DNA from 2 places in the Paenibacillus sp. N3/727 genome. Region 1 is predicted to be linked to the other one. Evidence: riboswitches for the same ligand, from Rfam matches in the RefSeq annotation. Region 1 holds a riboswitch; the other holds the start of a gene.
The links. Region 1 has a riboswitch for FMN ahead of ribD (bifunctional diaminohydroxyphosphoribosylaminopyrimidine deaminase/5-amino-6-(5-phosphoribosylamino)uracil reductase RibD). Riboswitches for the same ligand answer to the same signal wherever they lie in the genome.
Positions count from the first base shown of each region.

Region 2: linked by a shared signal. The riboswitch ahead of MNQ98_RS06310 (DMT family transporter) and the one ahead of ribD (bifunctional diaminohydroxyphosphoribosylaminopyrimidine deaminase/5-amino-6-(5-phosphoribosylamino)uracil reductase RibD) in region 1 are both predicted to bind FMN.

Region 1 covers NZ_CP093336.1:2,418,002-2,425,867, forward strand. Annotated here, with positions in the region: gene MNQ98_RS10825 (hypothetical protein) at 1-699, opposite strand, end outside; gene MNQ98_RS10830 (hypothetical protein) at 1,456-1,890, shown strand; gene MNQ98_RS10835 (3'-5' exonuclease) at 2,091-3,005, shown strand; gene MNQ98_RS10840 (hypothetical protein) at 3,303-3,866, opposite strand; FMN riboswitch at 4,562-4,744, shown strand; gene ribD (bifunctional diaminohydroxyphosphoribosylaminopyrimidine deaminase/5-amino-6-(5-phosphoribosylamino)uracil reductase RibD) at 5,079-6,191, shown strand; gene ribE (riboflavin synthase) at 6,235-6,900, shown strand; gene MNQ98_RS10855 (bifunctional 3,4-dihydroxy-2-butanone-4-phosphate synthase/GTP cyclohydrolase II) at 6,944-7,866, shown strand, end outside.
Region 2 covers NZ_CP093336.1:1,424,081-1,431,946, forward strand. Annotated here, with positions in the region: gene MNQ98_RS06270 (copper amine oxidase N-terminal domain-containing protein) at 1-137, opposite strand, end outside; gene MNQ98_RS06275 (aminoglycoside phosphotransferase family protein) at 468-1,340, shown strand; gene MNQ98_RS06280 (CPBP family intramembrane glutamic endopeptidase) at 1,337-2,014, shown strand; gene erm (23S ribosomal RNA methyltransferase Erm) at 2,270-3,136, shown strand; gene MNQ98_RS06290 (GNAT family N-acetyltransferase) at 3,189-4,025, shown strand; gene MNQ98_RS06295 (TetR/AcrR family transcriptional regulator) at 4,222-4,854, shown strand; gene MNQ98_RS06300 (GNAT family N-acetyltransferase) at 4,879-5,418, shown strand; gene MNQ98_RS06305 (DUF4855 domain-containing protein) at 5,459-5,668, shown strand; FMN riboswitch at 5,896-6,053, shown strand; gene MNQ98_RS06310 (DMT family transporter) at 6,183-7,166, shown strand; gene MNQ98_RS06315 (hypothetical protein) at 7,334-7,621, opposite strand; gene MNQ98_RS06320 (hypothetical protein) at 7,844-7,866, shown strand, end outside.

The DNA of each region.
Region 1 (7,866 bases):
ATCCGTTGAATTCATAAGTCCGAATATATTACCTTCTAAAATTAACGAGTTAGAAGAAATTATTTTTGCACTGTTGGTCTTAAGATAATTTATTTTAGAATCTATATTTTCCTTTTGACTCTTCATTGCTTCAAGCAATCCAGTACTATTACTATCTTTTTTATCTAATGCTTCAACATTAATGATGTGTGTATTGAGGTCTGAGCTTAAAGTTTCAAGAGCTGAGATAGCTTCTTTTACATCTTCATATTCTTGCATCAGTATTACTGGATTGTTGGCTTTTGAGACTAAACTTTCGAGTTCAGGTGCTTGAGTAACTAGTATGTAATCTACAGTTTTCAGTATGGTAAACTTGCTATTTAGTTCACTTGATTTCATTTTGGCATACTCGCTGAGACTTGGGACTTCTTTTTCAATTACAACTAGTTCATCCAGTCCATCAGATAACTCTGAGATGGAATTATATGAATCTGCAGAAAATAGCTTGTTTTCTTTAACTTTCTCAAGATAATTATTTGCTTTTTCATCATTTGCTTTGTTAAGTTTCTCATATAGTTCATTAAAGGCTTGGTAGTTTCTTGAGTTAAAAGCTTCGTCTGCTGAATTGCTTATTTCCTCAGTATTTACAGAACAAGCAGTTAAAAACACTACCATTAAAACTACGAATAAAAAAGCAAGTAGCGGTTTTCTTTCTTTCATTATGAACCCCCGAGTTGTTATATTTTGTAATTAGATATCGTCAACAAAATGATATCATATTTACAAGGGTGAGTATATAGAATCAGAAATAATAATGAATGAGTAGGTATAAAGTCATGTTATCCATAAGATTATATGAAATAATTCATTGAAGAGAGGAGTGTAAAGAATTGAACGGTGCGCAATAACATAAAGATCATCTCTGAAGAGATGTTCTTTGATGAGTTGAAGCTAAGAGGAGAAGAAGTCCTGAAGCAACGAACTATCAGGACTTAATGAAACCTGCCTTTTATTAACTCAAAAACAACTACTAAAACCATATTAAAGTCTAAAGTTAAAGAATTCTCTATTGAAATAAATGCTTTTGTAGAATTGATAAGAGTTTACTATTTCTAAAACTTCTTGGGTTTGCATGTATAAATCTTCATATGACATTACAACATGCTCAAAAAGATTTTCAGTTGAATCTAACTTCGATATGGATGCTTGATTTAATAAATTTGCATACATATTAAACTTCTCCATCCTGGAAACCAAGGTATGCATTTCAGCAATTAATCTGTAATCCCTTCTTGGATCAAATATTTCTGACTGTAAAATGGTCCATATTAAACTGGTGTGAACTGGATTTGCATATACTTGGTTATGATTGAGGAAAGGGTCCCAAAATTAACAAATAAATATATGCAAAATATAAATTTACGTGGAATAATCTTTGTATACTACATTGTGTCTTTTATTAAAAGGAGGCTATAAATGAATAATAAGCTTTTTAAGATGGTAGATGAGCGAATTCCAATGATAGGCAATTTATCAGAAGAAGAGAGAAGGGCTTATACTGCGGGCCTTAAACTTCTAGGAATTACAACATGTGAAAATTTCTTTGATTTACCTGAATTATCAATCGACGAAAAATATAATACTGAAAGTTTGTTTTATGAAATTCCGTACTTCTCATCTGAACAGTTATGGACACAAAATAATCAACGAACAATAGTTGTTGTATATAAGATTGATAATAAATCATCATGGTGTCCATTGCGGATTGATTTTAAATTCAATAACAAAGAAAAAGAAACAGACTATTGGTTATATGTTTATGATCAATCAGGAGAAAGAACGGTTAAATGGGAGTTTGTAGCCCACGAAGGTAAGAGTTTTACGAACAATTCCAGACTATCAGACCATTAAACTATCAGAATTAATTGGATATAAACATAAGGATATTTAAATAAAAACTCCATTTCATAAAGAAGTGGAAATTTGATTTAATATAAAATACATAATAATAGGCTATGATCTAGTAAAACCTCAATGTACAATAAACTAAAGTACATACTGGAGGGAGGCAGTCTTTATGAAAAAACTTAAAATCTTTGGAATGGCTTTCTTTGGAATTGCAGCATGCCGACAGAAAGCCACTGTCGTATAGTAAACTCCAGCAGATTTATCCAACAGACATTGAAAAAGGTATTAAGCATATAGATTTCATTTATAATTTTAGCAAGATGCCAACAGAGTTCGTTGTGGTTGATATTGAAACTACTGGCTTGGATAGTACCTATGACAGGATAATTGAAATAGCCACGTTAAAGTATAAAGACGGAAAAATCATCGAAGAGTTTAATCAACTGATTAATCCTGAAATGCCAATACCGGATTCTGCAACAAGGGTAAATGGAATCACTAATAATATGGTAAACACCAAGTCTAACATTTTTGAAGTTATTGATATAATTTTTAGTATGATCAATGGTGAATTAGTGGTTGGATATAATGTGAAATTTGATATTGGCTTTATCGACAAAGCGCTTGCCAGAGATGGAAGATGCATTGAAAATATTAAAGTAGTAGATGTTTTAGATTTAGTTAAAGGTACATTTTCATCTGAAACTAATGATTATAAATTGGCGACCATGAAAGAATACTTTGGTATTGTAGATGAATCGCATAGAGCATTATCTGACTGCAGAACAACCTTAGAGGTTATGAAAAGATGCATAGCCGCCAAGGATAGCAAAAGATTAGAAACAGTATCTAAATTCAATGAATATGAAAAGGCCTATATTTCGATCCTTGAGCAAAGACTTCATGAAATTGGCTTAACACTAAATACATATTCGATTCATGGTTATTTCCACGGTATGCATTCAAGAATGATTAATCAGATCAACGTTGGTGTAGATAGTCTTTTTACAGAAGAGAAGGTTGGTTTTGGCGGTCTCATTCCTGAAGAAATGTTGCTTGATGAATTGAGATTGAGAAAAGAAGAAGTCCTGAAGCAGCGGGTCTTTAGGACTTGGTGAAACTACCTTTCATAAAGATTGTCGAATACATAGAAATCCTGCGATTACCCGAGAAATAAACATGACCCACTTTGTAAGTGGGCCATCAAGCTTTTTTATGATTTTTGTGTATTTGTAAGTATTGCCATTGCAATCAGAATATCAACTGATAATTGATAATTATCTAAGTAGAGTTCGGACTAAAGATGGTTCGCTATGTGAAACACTAGCGGTGTTCACCTACGACAACAAAAATTATGAATTGAGTATAGAACAACGAACAAACAAATAAAACATGAGTTTGATTAAAGCCCATTTTTAGACATTCCAATCCTCAAAGTCACCTGCTCTAAAATAATTTCCAAATGTATCTCGATTAGGGAAACCGTCTGGATGAGCTGGAAATACAGGCATTTTATGCCTACAACGATGACACCATGTATGTGTAGATTCATGATAAATATAATGCGAACCTTTATTGTAACAAGCGGGACATTTGTAGTGTAGTTTGTAAAGTTGTTTACCACCTTTGATTTTAGTACCAGTATAAATTAAGCTTAATTGCTCATCTTTCTCTTTATAAACGTTGTCCAGTATTCCACTATTCTCAGTATAGCTTTTGATAAGATCCTCTTTTATATCGTTATTGACTTCTTTTTGGGTTGCATTTGGTTCTACTGAGTCAACCACATTAAAAAATGATTTGTAGGCTTCACCTATTTGATCATATGTCTTAGTCATTTCTAGTATATCTGAGTTAACTCCAAAAAGATTAAAGACATTTTGGATAATCATTAACTTGCTAATGTTATCAGAATCAGAAAGCTCGATTTCAGCCTTTTTACCATTTCCATTGTCTATAGAGATTTTAACATTTAACACAAACTCACCTCTTCAATAGATTATCTTATATGAGATGAGATACCCAAACAAGTTTAAATGAATGGGATATATAGGAAAATAAAAATGCTTGGAGACGGATGGTTTCCTTTTGACAAAGAATCAATCGCACAGTGTCATAGTTGTTACAATGGGGTTAGTAATCGTTGTAAGTATTGTAATGAATTAGTTGACAGGATAGGTTGAGCGTCAGTTTGAAAAATCATTAGAAGCTCGTGGTAGAGATAATGAGAAGTCTAATGAGCAAGTTTGATAGATTTGAATCGCCGTATCCAAGAGTAGAACTAACTGGAAGAAAAAAACATATGAGTTGCTTAATAACCCACCTTTTCATGTAATTAGAATCGGCAAATTGATTAGGGTTAGTAAAGAGGTTTTCATCAATTGGCTTGAAGGAAAATAAATACATAAGAACGAGCATGCGTATTTACGCTTGCTTTTTTTGTTTTTGAGTGATAATTTAATAAGCATTAAGATAGTTGACTGAGGGAAAAGTAATTCCTTCCTTTTAGTAAATCGGTAGGAAATCATGCATAACTACGGATAACTAAAGGAAATAAGAGTCATATATCTTATCGTAATCTTATTCTGGAATCCCTTAATGTATCAACGTATAAGGAACGTTAGAGCACTAAAGACAACATTGGGGACCAGCACAACAAAATAGGTTTTTAAGTTAGATCCTTCGGGGCAGGGTGAAATTCCCTACCGGCGGTGATGGACGTGGTGAAGAAGCGTAGAGCCTATGTAAAAGCTTATCACTGCGGACTTAGTCCGTGACCCGGATATACGTAAGTATATGCGGTGGACCTGGTGTAAATCCGGGACCGACAGTATAGTCTGGATGGGAGAAGGAGAGAAGGCGAATTATCGCTTATTTTTGCGGTATAGTCTGATAGGAACAGTAATAATTGATATGTGCAGGTTTTCACAAAGTATGTGCAACCAATGGTATTGCCTTTTGAGCAGTACAGTTGATGCTCTTCTTTGGTTATAACCAGCATGTCTTGTTTATTTCTGTCCATACTATACATTTATTCTCCCAATTAAATCAAAGCCCTGTTTGGATTATATGATCCGGACAGGGCTTTTTTGTGCAGAACGGACAACATCCCGAACAGGAATGTTGAACCCGGTTCGACCTGACTGCTTGTCAGTGCGAAACTTCGATGTGAGGGGAGGCGAATATTGTTGATGGATATGATGAATGATGAATTTTATATGTCACTGGCACTGGAAATGGCAGAGCGGGCTCAAGGACAGACGGGTATCAATCCGGTAGTTGGGTGTGTCATTGTGAAAGATGGCAAGCTTATCGGGATGGGTACTCATCTGGAAAGAGGTGCTCCTCATGCCGAAGTGTATGCACTCCAAATGGCGGGAGCCAAAGCTTCTGGTAGTACGGTTTACGTAACACTAGAGCCATGCAGTCATTTCGGTAAGACGCCTCCATGCAGTGAAAGGTTGATCGCGGAAGGTGTCAAGCGGGTCGTTATTGCGAGTAAAGATCCCAACCCTCTTGTTGCAGGCAAGGGAATTGAAATCCTGCAAGGTGCTGGAATCCAGGTAGATACAGGGATTCTGAGCGAGCGTTCCCGCAAGCTGAACGCGCCGTTTATGAAGTATATAACGACAGGCAGGCCCTATGTCACGCTGAAAACGGCAAGCACATTGGATGGCAAAATCGCTTCCAAAACCGGTGATAGCAAATGGATATCTAATGAAGGAGCCAGAGATAGGGTTCATACTCTCCGGCATCGGCATCAAGCGATTATGGTCGGTGTATCTACCGTCATAACAGATGATCCGGAGCTTACGACTCGTTTGCCGGTTGAGGGACTGAATCCGACTCGAATTGTGGTGGACTCCAAGCTGAGAATTCCGCTCAGGAGCAAAATGCTTCATGACGGGGCAGCTCCAACACTAATTTTAACAACAGGGCAGGGGGATCCAAAGAAACGGGAGGCACTCCAAGAAATAGGAGTTGAAGTGATTTCCTGCGGCGAAGGTCCCCGGGTAGACTTAACGCTTGCAATGGACCTATTAGGTCAGAAGGAGATCGGCTCTATCCTGCTGGAGGGTGGCGGCACTCTGAACGGATCCATGCTTGAAGAAAGGCTTGTGGATAAGGTGGTCCTTTTTATGGCTCCAAAGATTGTCGGCGGCTTGGGTGCCCCATCAAACTTCATGTTTAGTGGGGTGGAGCAGATGAGCGATGCCATCACATTGAACGATGTTGAATTCGAACAACTGGGTGATAATTTGTGCATCACTGGAACACCGGTCTGGTCCGAATCCGTAAATTGAGCTGATACAAAAAAACGGACACAATCCAGAAAGGAGGAGGCTTATGTTCACAGGACTTGTGGAAGAGATCGGTGAAATGCGCCAGATCGGTCGCAAAGGCGAAGCTATGGTGCTTAGCATATCGGCATTACGTATAATGGATGATTTAAAGCTTGGCGACAGTGTCGCGGTCAACGGGGTATGTTTAACCGCAACAACGATCGGTAAGAGCATGTTTACGGTGGACGTTATGCCGGAAACATACCGTAGCACCAATCTCAAGGAGCTTCAAGGAGGAAGCAAGGTGAATCTGGAGCGGGCAATGGCTGCTGGAGCCAGATTCGGAGGCCATATCGTCCAGGGTCATGTTGACGGCACTGGGATGATCCGGAGCGTTCATTCCGATCAAAATGCGGTTGTCTATGAGATTGCTCCTTCGAACTTGGATCTGTTTAAGTACATCTTACCTAAAGGCTCGGTCACTCTGGACGGAATCAGCCTGACGGTCGTTAAAGTTAATGATTCTACCTTCACTGTTTCGATTATTCCTCATACGCTTGCCGAAACGGTGTTGGCATACAAAAAAGCTGGCGATACGGTGAATATAGAAAACGACATCTTAGGCAAATATGTTGACCATCTGCTTCATTACGGCTCTCAAGGGGCTGCCAGCAAAACATCAAGCAGTGGAATCAGTCATGATTACCTGTCAGAGCATGGTTTTGCTTAGTTAAGCCTTACTACATCTCCATGAAAATGAAGGAGGAACAGCAATGGATGACCGATTTGAATTCAGTGCGATAGAAGAAGCGATATACGATTTAATGAGAGGTAAAGTCGTTATTGTTGTAGATGACGAGGACCGGGAGAATGAAGGGGATTTTATCGCACTCGCAGATAAAGCAACACCGGAAGTGATCAATTTTATGATCACGGAAGGCCGGGGGTTAGTGTGTTTGCCCATCACCCAAGCAAGGGCTCAGGAACTCGACCTGAAACCGATGGTATCACAAAATACCGATTATCACGGAACGGCGTTTACCGTCTCCATTGACCATAAAGATACGACCACAGGCATTTCCGCCTTCGAGCGTTCATTAACTGTTCGTGGCATTATGGACCCTAACGCGGTGCCATCCGATTTTCGAAGACCAGGTCATATGTTTCCTCTCGTTGCGAAGGATGGTGGCGTACTACGCCGTGCAGGTCATACGGAGGCTGCGGTTGATCTGGCCCGCTTATGCGGCTCTTATCCTGCAGGTGTCATCTGCGAGATTATTAAGGAAGACGGTACCATGGCCCGTCTGCCGGATCTTGCCCAGATCGCACAGAAAAATGATCTGAAGCTGATCAGCATTAAAGATCTGATTCACTATCGCAATGAAAAGGATAAGCTAGTCAACCGAGAGGTTTCCGTGCGAATGCCAACCGATTTCGGAGAATTTCAGGCCATCGCCTACACGAATGAGGTTGACAGCAAAGAGCATATGGCACTTGTAAAAGGCGATATTAACGGGGATACTCCGGTTCTCGTGCGCGTACACTCCGAATGTTTGACCGGAGATGTATTTCATTCCCACCGCTGTGACTGCGGTCCACAGTTTGAGGCAGCTTTACGGCAGATTAATGAAGCAGGTGAAGGTGTTTTGCTGTACATGCGGCAGGAAGGTCGGGGAATCGGACTTATTAACAAGCT
Region 2 (7,866 bases), 990 kb from region 1:
ATAACTGGAGCCTGACTTGTTGTTAATCTCACCCCATCAATTAAGATGTTGAATTTTACTGCCGCTTGCGCCTGTGACTGGAATAGCATAGGAAAAATAAGTAGAGCTGATAGCATAGCAGCCCAAAACTTCCTCACACGCTTGACCTCCTTCAAAATTAAACGATTGTTATTATTTTCCTCACCTATAAGACGCTGTATGCGGATGGAAAGTTTCAACAATTGAGCAGTGTTAAGAAAATTTTAAGAAAAAATGATGAAATTAATGAAAAAGGCCTCCAAAATAAGGGAACTATTAGACGATTTATTCATAAATGTAAAAAAGTGTTTGGGATGAGTTGTTAAGTGAAATGAGGTTTGCTATTCTGCATGCGCGTCACCTTCCCAAATGGTTTTATTCAGGATACCATACGTATATATCCAATGAGCTGAGAACATGAATATTATCAAATGGAAGGAAGATTACGATTGGAAAATCTTTTAAGCAGTATTCAGTGGTTCGAGAAAACGGATATTTTGGACCATTTATTGCATCCGAAAAGCATTATAACAACTCATCCTATGGAACAGGGTTTTGAAGCGGAAGTAATAAAATTACATTCTGATCAAGGGAGTTTTGTATTAAAAGTATGGAACAAAAGTTCCAGACCGAATATTTCCTTTCAATATAGTTTGTTGAATGCTTTATTTGATTGTGGTCTTCCCGTTTCGAAGCCGGTGGGCTTTGGAAAATATCAAAACGCTGATTACGTGTTATTGACCACCTTTGATGGTGCACCTATTACCAAGGTAAATAAAATGAAGCTGACGGATATAGCTATGATTTTATCCAAAATACATACAACTCCTGTGAAGGAGCTAGGACCGATCCAGCTTCCAACGTATGATTTTAAGGATTACTTTTATCCGGGAATCCAGGATCATGCTGACTTGGACCAGGCATTCACTCATCTTGCTGGAATGACCTCAATCAAGCAGGAACGAGTCATACATGGTGATTATCACTTGAGAAATATACTGGAACAGAATGAACAATTGACAGTTATCGATTGGACGAACGGACAATACGGAGATCCCAGATACGATTTTGCATGGTCACTTGTGCTGAAGAAGATATATTTGTCAGAGCGGAATGCTTCCGTGTTTAGTTCTGCGTATTTGTCGCAAAATGAAATCCGGTCGGATGAACTTGCCGTGTTCGAGGCCATGGCATGTCTCAGATGGATATTACTTCATAGAAGTGGTGGTACGCTCATTGAACCCAACACGCTGAAGAAGGTTAGAAGGCTTATCCATGAGAATCCGAACCTGAAAGAATTGGAGTTTTACGATATTACATGAATACAAGAAAAAATATAATTTCAATGGTAACGATGATTGTAATTGGATGTATCGCAATGGCTTATGTAGATGCGGTCATCTCTCCCGATTATGCGGTGAAATCGATTATTAAAATCTTTATTTTCCTAACGTTGCCGCTTGGTTATAGTCTCCTCAGTAAAGATGTATCTTTTAGGCCGTTATTCAAGTTTGAGAAAAAAGGGATGCGGTTCTCTATACTGCTTGGTTTAGGTGTATTTGTGTTTATTTTGGGCAGTTATTTCTTGATCGGGCCGAATTTTGATTTCTCTCATGTCACGGAATCATTACAGAGCAACATCGGCGTTAATGCGGGCAACTTTATGTTCGTCGCTATTTACATTTCCATTGTCAATTCGTTGCTGGAGGAGTTTTTCTTCCGCGGGTTTGCCTTTCTGACGTTGAAGAAGCTTACCGGGCGCAAGTTCGCTTATATATTCAGCGCAGGTGCATTTTCCGTGTATCATATCGCCATGATGACGAGCTGGTTTACGGTTCCGCTATTCATTTTGCTAATTGTAAGTTTGTTTGTGGCAGGCTTGTTATTCAATTGGTTGAATGAAAGAAACGGGAACATTTATACATCGTGGATGGTTCATATGAGTGCTAACCTTGCGATTAATACCATCGGGTTTATCTTATTTGGATTAGTATAAAGAAGTAGTCCATTCATGGAAAATAGTACCTTTCGATACATTGGTTTGGTATACTGATCATGTAGTTTTTTTAAAACCTAGCTCATTTAAATGGACGGAGGCTTTGATTGTATGTGCTGCTGCATCGCATTTTTTCGATTGAGATAGTGTAAGGTACAGAACATTTATGCCCTTTCATTTTTTGTGAAATGATCAAGGGTTATTTGATCTGTACCTTTTTCATTCTCTCATATACGAATGAATGAGGTGCTTTTTGTGTTAAAAAATAAAAAAATCCGCGGAGCAAAGTTTGCGCAATCGCCGAACTTTTCTTCGCAGCATCTGTTAATCCACAAGCCGCTGATCCAGGAAATGATCCGGCTTGCCCATATAAACTCGAATGATACGGTTATGGATATCGGTGCAGGGATGGGAGCGATTACCCTTCCATTGACTGAAAAAGCCGGGATGGTGCTGGCCGTCGAGAACGATCCCGTCTATGCTGAGAAGCTTGCCCAGAAGACGAAAGACATATCGAATGTCCGGGTAAGACAAGCCGACTTTTTGCAGACTGATCTTCCAAGAGATCCGTTTTCGGTTGTATCGAATATACCGTTTTCCATTACGACCCCCATTCTCGATAAGCTGCTTGGTTATCCAGGCGTGCCTCTAAAGTACGCTATCCTCATTGTTGAGAAGGGGGCAGCCAGGAGGTTTACGTCGGTACCGATAACAGATCCACGCATATTGAAATGGAGAATGTGGTTTGAATTCCAGATCGTACGGACCGTCTCTCCTGAACATTTTTCACCTCGTCCGAGAGTGGATTCGGCCGTGCTGATCATCCGCAAAAAGAAAAATCCGCTGGTTCCGCCGCAGGATCATGCCAAATTTATGGCACTCGCAGTTCACGCCTTACGTGATCCACGGCTGCCATTCTCCGCAGCATTGGGAGATGTATTCTCACCTGCACAGATCACAAAGTTGGCAAGAGCGCTTAAGCTGGATAGGAATGTGTCAATTTGTACGCTCAACGAACAGCAATGGGGGGACGTGTTTCTTTCCATGATGCGGCATGTGGAACCCTATCGAAGGCCAAGATTACGAAATAGCGTTTCACCAAAAAATAAATATAGGCGATAAACATCAGGTTTCGCGGGATGAGTCGGCCTTATGATAAAGGACGTGTATTCAAATGTTTTTAATAGAAGAACGTAATGAACGATTGGGAAAACAACTGCTTCGTATGGACAGTGATGCCATGTTTGCAGGAGTCGTAACGGGGCATAATCCCGGTGAGGTGTGGGTGGACGATTATGATCATCCTTCATCAGCTCTCGTCTGGTCAGGAGGTTTGGGGGGCTTTTGTTTTATGGGGTGCCCTTCATCGCGAATATCAAATGCGACCTTGGAAAGGTTGATAGACGATGAGATCATTCCGTTTCTGAAAGAGAAGGATACTCATTATTTTGAGTTTTCGGTGGATGGTGAGGAATGGCAGCCGATTATCCAAGATACGCTTGGTAATCGAGGGCTGAAAGACAGTTATCAATATGTGTATAAATCGGATCTAATTTCCGGGCAGTATCAAGGTAACGGAAACCCTGTTTTTCCGGAATCATTTACGGCTGTCAGGTTAGACGCGCAGCAGCTTCATGAGTGGGGTCGGAATGGAGCGGTAAATGCTGACTTTTTAGTTCAGTATATTAAACAGTTTTGGGGGACAGTGAACGATTTCTTAGCGGAAGGACACGGTTACGCTGCCATTACTGACCGTAATGTTATCGCGAGTTTGGCCATATCCTCTGCGAAGTTCGGAATGACCCATACTATTGGTGTAGAGACATTGGAGGACTATAAGCGCTTGGGGCTGTCGAGCTCGCTTGTGAAACTGCTGTTGAACGATTTCCATGAGCATGGGATTATGGCATGGTGGGACTGTACGGACAGTAACATCGCCTCGCAAAAAACAGCAGAAAAAGCAGGCTTAATGAGAACGCATCGTTATAAGATATACTGGTTTACGTTTTGAGGGGAATTTGAACAATAAACGGACTCGGACTGCTCGATATACTTTGAGCAGTCCGTTTTTTACTTTTTTGAGAAAGGTATTATTTCACTTGAGTTCAACTGCAGCTCGTTCGCTCTTGAAAACCGACATCAATGTCGGTTATAATAAACTTCATAAAACGACAATTATGTCTAATTTGCAAAGGGGGTAGGAAGAGATGTCTCCGAGAGTGAGCGAACAATACAAGCAGCAGAAAAAAACGGACTTGCTGAAGGCGGCAAAGCAAGTGTTTACTGCCAAAGGGTATCATCGCGCTACGATGCAGGATTTGATGGTTGCAGGTGGAGTGTCCAGAGGGGCGCTGTATGCCTATTTTGACAATATTGAACATGTCTATGAAGAGCTGCTTCGGTTGGAGGATGAAGAAGATGCTTTGTCTTTTCAAATCGAAGATGGCACACAGACGTACTGGAAGCAGCTGACTGAATGGCTCCTAACGCAGCAGAAGGGGATGGAAGCTGGAGAGCCATCGCTTGCCTTGGCTAATGCCGAGTACTTTCTGTCGTTACATTATCGCTCGGATTCAGGAAACGAGAGTTACATGAACATGCGTTACCAGAGACTAATTGAGGTATTAACTTTATTTTTTCAAAAAGGAGTTTTGCAAGGCGAATTTAACCCAAGTGTGCCCATTGCTCATATTGCCCGCTATCTTATTTCATGTATGGATGGAATCGTACTTAATACCACTCGTCTGGGTCATGAAATAACAAAGGTAGATGAACAGATGGAAATGCTAGTGTTTTCTTTAAAGTCCATGTTGTTCCGGGACGGATATAAGGGAGATTGAACATATTAGGAAGGAGAATAAGCAATGCTATTTGAATCTGCTAGAATTAAATTCCGTAAGATGACAACGAATGATGTGCAGATGTACAACCAATGGAGAAATGACCTTGAGGTCATGACAACGACCAGTCCTTCACTGGATTTGTATACTGAGGAAAATACGCACGAATTTGTCAGCCATGTTATTTTGGGATCTGACACTTCCAAAAGCTATATCATCCTGGACAAGCAATGCGATCGGTCGGTTGGCATCATTTCTCTCATTCAGCTGGATTACAAAAATCGCAATGCAGAATGTATTATCGATATTGGCGAAAAAGACTACTGGGGCAAGGGCTACGGAACCGAGGCGCTCCGATTGCTGCTGGATTATGCATTTTTGGAGCTGAATTTGCATAGGGTCTCTTTAAGGGTGTTCTCATTTAATCAAAAAGCGATACACTTATATGAAAAAATAGGGTTCAAGCATGAAGGGGCTTCCCGGCAAGCGATCTTCCGGGACGGTACGTGGGGCGACATTGTCCAGATGGGGATTCTTCAGCATGAGTATGTGACAGCTAGATAAATGCATTGTAAAGCAGGCATGTTCGCATGTCTGCTTTTTATTGTTATACAACCTTTTAAAGAGAGAAAGATTTGGTGATGTAGACGGAGACGGAATCAGTGAGAACATGAACATACAGGAGGTAGGCGAAGAACAAGCTCTGACCAATCGCCAAAAAGTTGTCAAATGGTATATTGATGAGGTGTATAAACGGTGGAGTCAGACCGATTATTCGGAGCTTGATTATTTAAAAGAGACCTATCGACCGTAGTGTTGTAAATAGAGAATTTTTTATGGTTGTAACTTATCAACATATACTATATAATTCTCAGTAACAAACTTATGATATGAAATTATCATGATTTTCTGCAAAAAAATGTATTTACATGAAACTATTCGTGTTATAATTTCAGTGTGATCTTTGTATCAGCGAATTGTCCTAAATTTTAGTATCATAAGTTCAAGTTAATCATGCATTACAAAATATAATAAATGAATATGGATCTTCGGGGTAAGGTGAAATTCCTAACCGGCGGTGATGGTGCGTTACTTGTGAACGTGCTTCAGCCCGCGACTCGCTGTTTCGAGATTGAGATGGCGACTGACTTGGTGTAATTCCAAGGCCGACGGTATAGTCCGGATGGGAGAAGATCAAACATGAGTTTGTCGCGGGCTTTTTTAAGCTTTCGGCAGGCTTATTTGGTCAGCCCCCGTATCTTTCGACATAGTCGATTACGGGGGCTTTCTGCTGGTAAGACTCCGTATTCAGGACAGGAGACAGCAAGATGGAAAATGTTAGCTCAAGTGTTAAGGTGCAGCCGACCTCAACGGCGAAAGGGAAAAGCAGCTTTAAAGGTGGATTTTGGCTGGTTGTATTGGGAGCGGCTCTGTGGGGTGTAGATCCCCTGTTCCGGATCATTCTTCTGAAGAATATGACTTCCTCTCAGATCGTACTGCTTGAACATGTTATTATATCTCTTATCGCGATACCGGTTATCTGGAAAAACCGTCACGAGTTCAAGAGTCTCGGTTGGCGGCATGTCGGCGCGCTGCTCTTCATATCATGGGGCGGCTCGGGTATAGCGACCATCCTGTTTACGATGGGACTGACGAGCGGGAACCTGAACGCCGTGCTATTACTGCAGAAGCTACAACCGTTATTTGCCATTATTCTGGCTAGTCTGTTACTTAAGGAAAAGCTTCCACGTCATTTTTCGGTTCTCTTTATTTTGGCACTTGGCGGTACGTATTTACTCACCTTCGGATTCACGCTTCCGATTGGCCATTGGAGCGAGTTTATACAGGTCGGAAGTCTGCTCTCACTCGGTGCTGCTGCACTGTGGGGCGGATCGACAGTGATGGGACGCTTGATGGTCGGTCAGATGAAATATGAGACGGTCACGTCTCTGCGGTTTGTTCTGGCTCTTCCACTGCTCAGCGTCATTACATGGAGTGAAGGAGCAGCATGGAATTTGCCGGCTGCCGGAACAACGGACTTTGCCGCGGTTATGCTTAATCTGATCGGTCAAGCACTGCTGCCGGGTTTGCTTAGTCTGCTAGTGTATTACAAAGGACTTACGACAACGAAAGCGTCGGTAGCGACGCTTGGGGAGCTGAGCTTCCCAATGGTAGGGGTGCTGATTAACTGGATCGTGTTCCGCGAGGTTATCACTTACGCCCAAATTACGGGCTTCCTGCTGATCTGGTTCGCACTGTTTATGATCTCCAGACAATCAGATTCCAGCTCTCTGGCGGGAGAGCAGGGATAAGAATATTTGTATGAACAAGCTGTCGAGGCAACTCGGCAGCTTTTTTTAAGAGAGAAGTACAAACTTCGGAGCAAACGGCATCCTTGTCTCGCAAAGAAAAACTACAACCAATGGGTGGTTTACTTGTTCTCTTTCTTCCCGCAAATTAATTGATCGAGCATGTATCGTCACTTTAGCAGCTTGATCTCATCTGGTGTCACCAAATACGTATAGATCGTTTCCATTTGCGGCCCTTCTCCGTTTTCCGGCTCACAGTTTTGTTTCACCGTCACAATATAACCCGTCCCGGGCTGCTGTGTGTCTGTAATCGTATTGAACGTCTGGAGGCTGTTACCGCATTGCGGTACGAGCTTCAGCACCTTTTCCTCCGCCGTATCACGGGTAAACTCCTCCGGGACAGTGCATCCGGTTGCCACCATGGAGACGATGAGCAGACACCATAATAAACGTTTCATCTGAACCTCCTTTGAATCCACAATGAATATCAATGGTCCTCGTCTGGATGTATGATGTATAACGTTTCCGAATTGCAAAATGTTGCTCTCTCCTGCAGATCTGGTTAGTCATGATTAACATTGCGTCGGACCCAATTTACTGGTTGCTTCTCAAATACAAGAAAGCAGGGGGACTTTATGACCCCAACTACTTCCGGATGAAGGATAAGCACATAGAAAAATATGAGCGGCAGTATCGGTCTGCC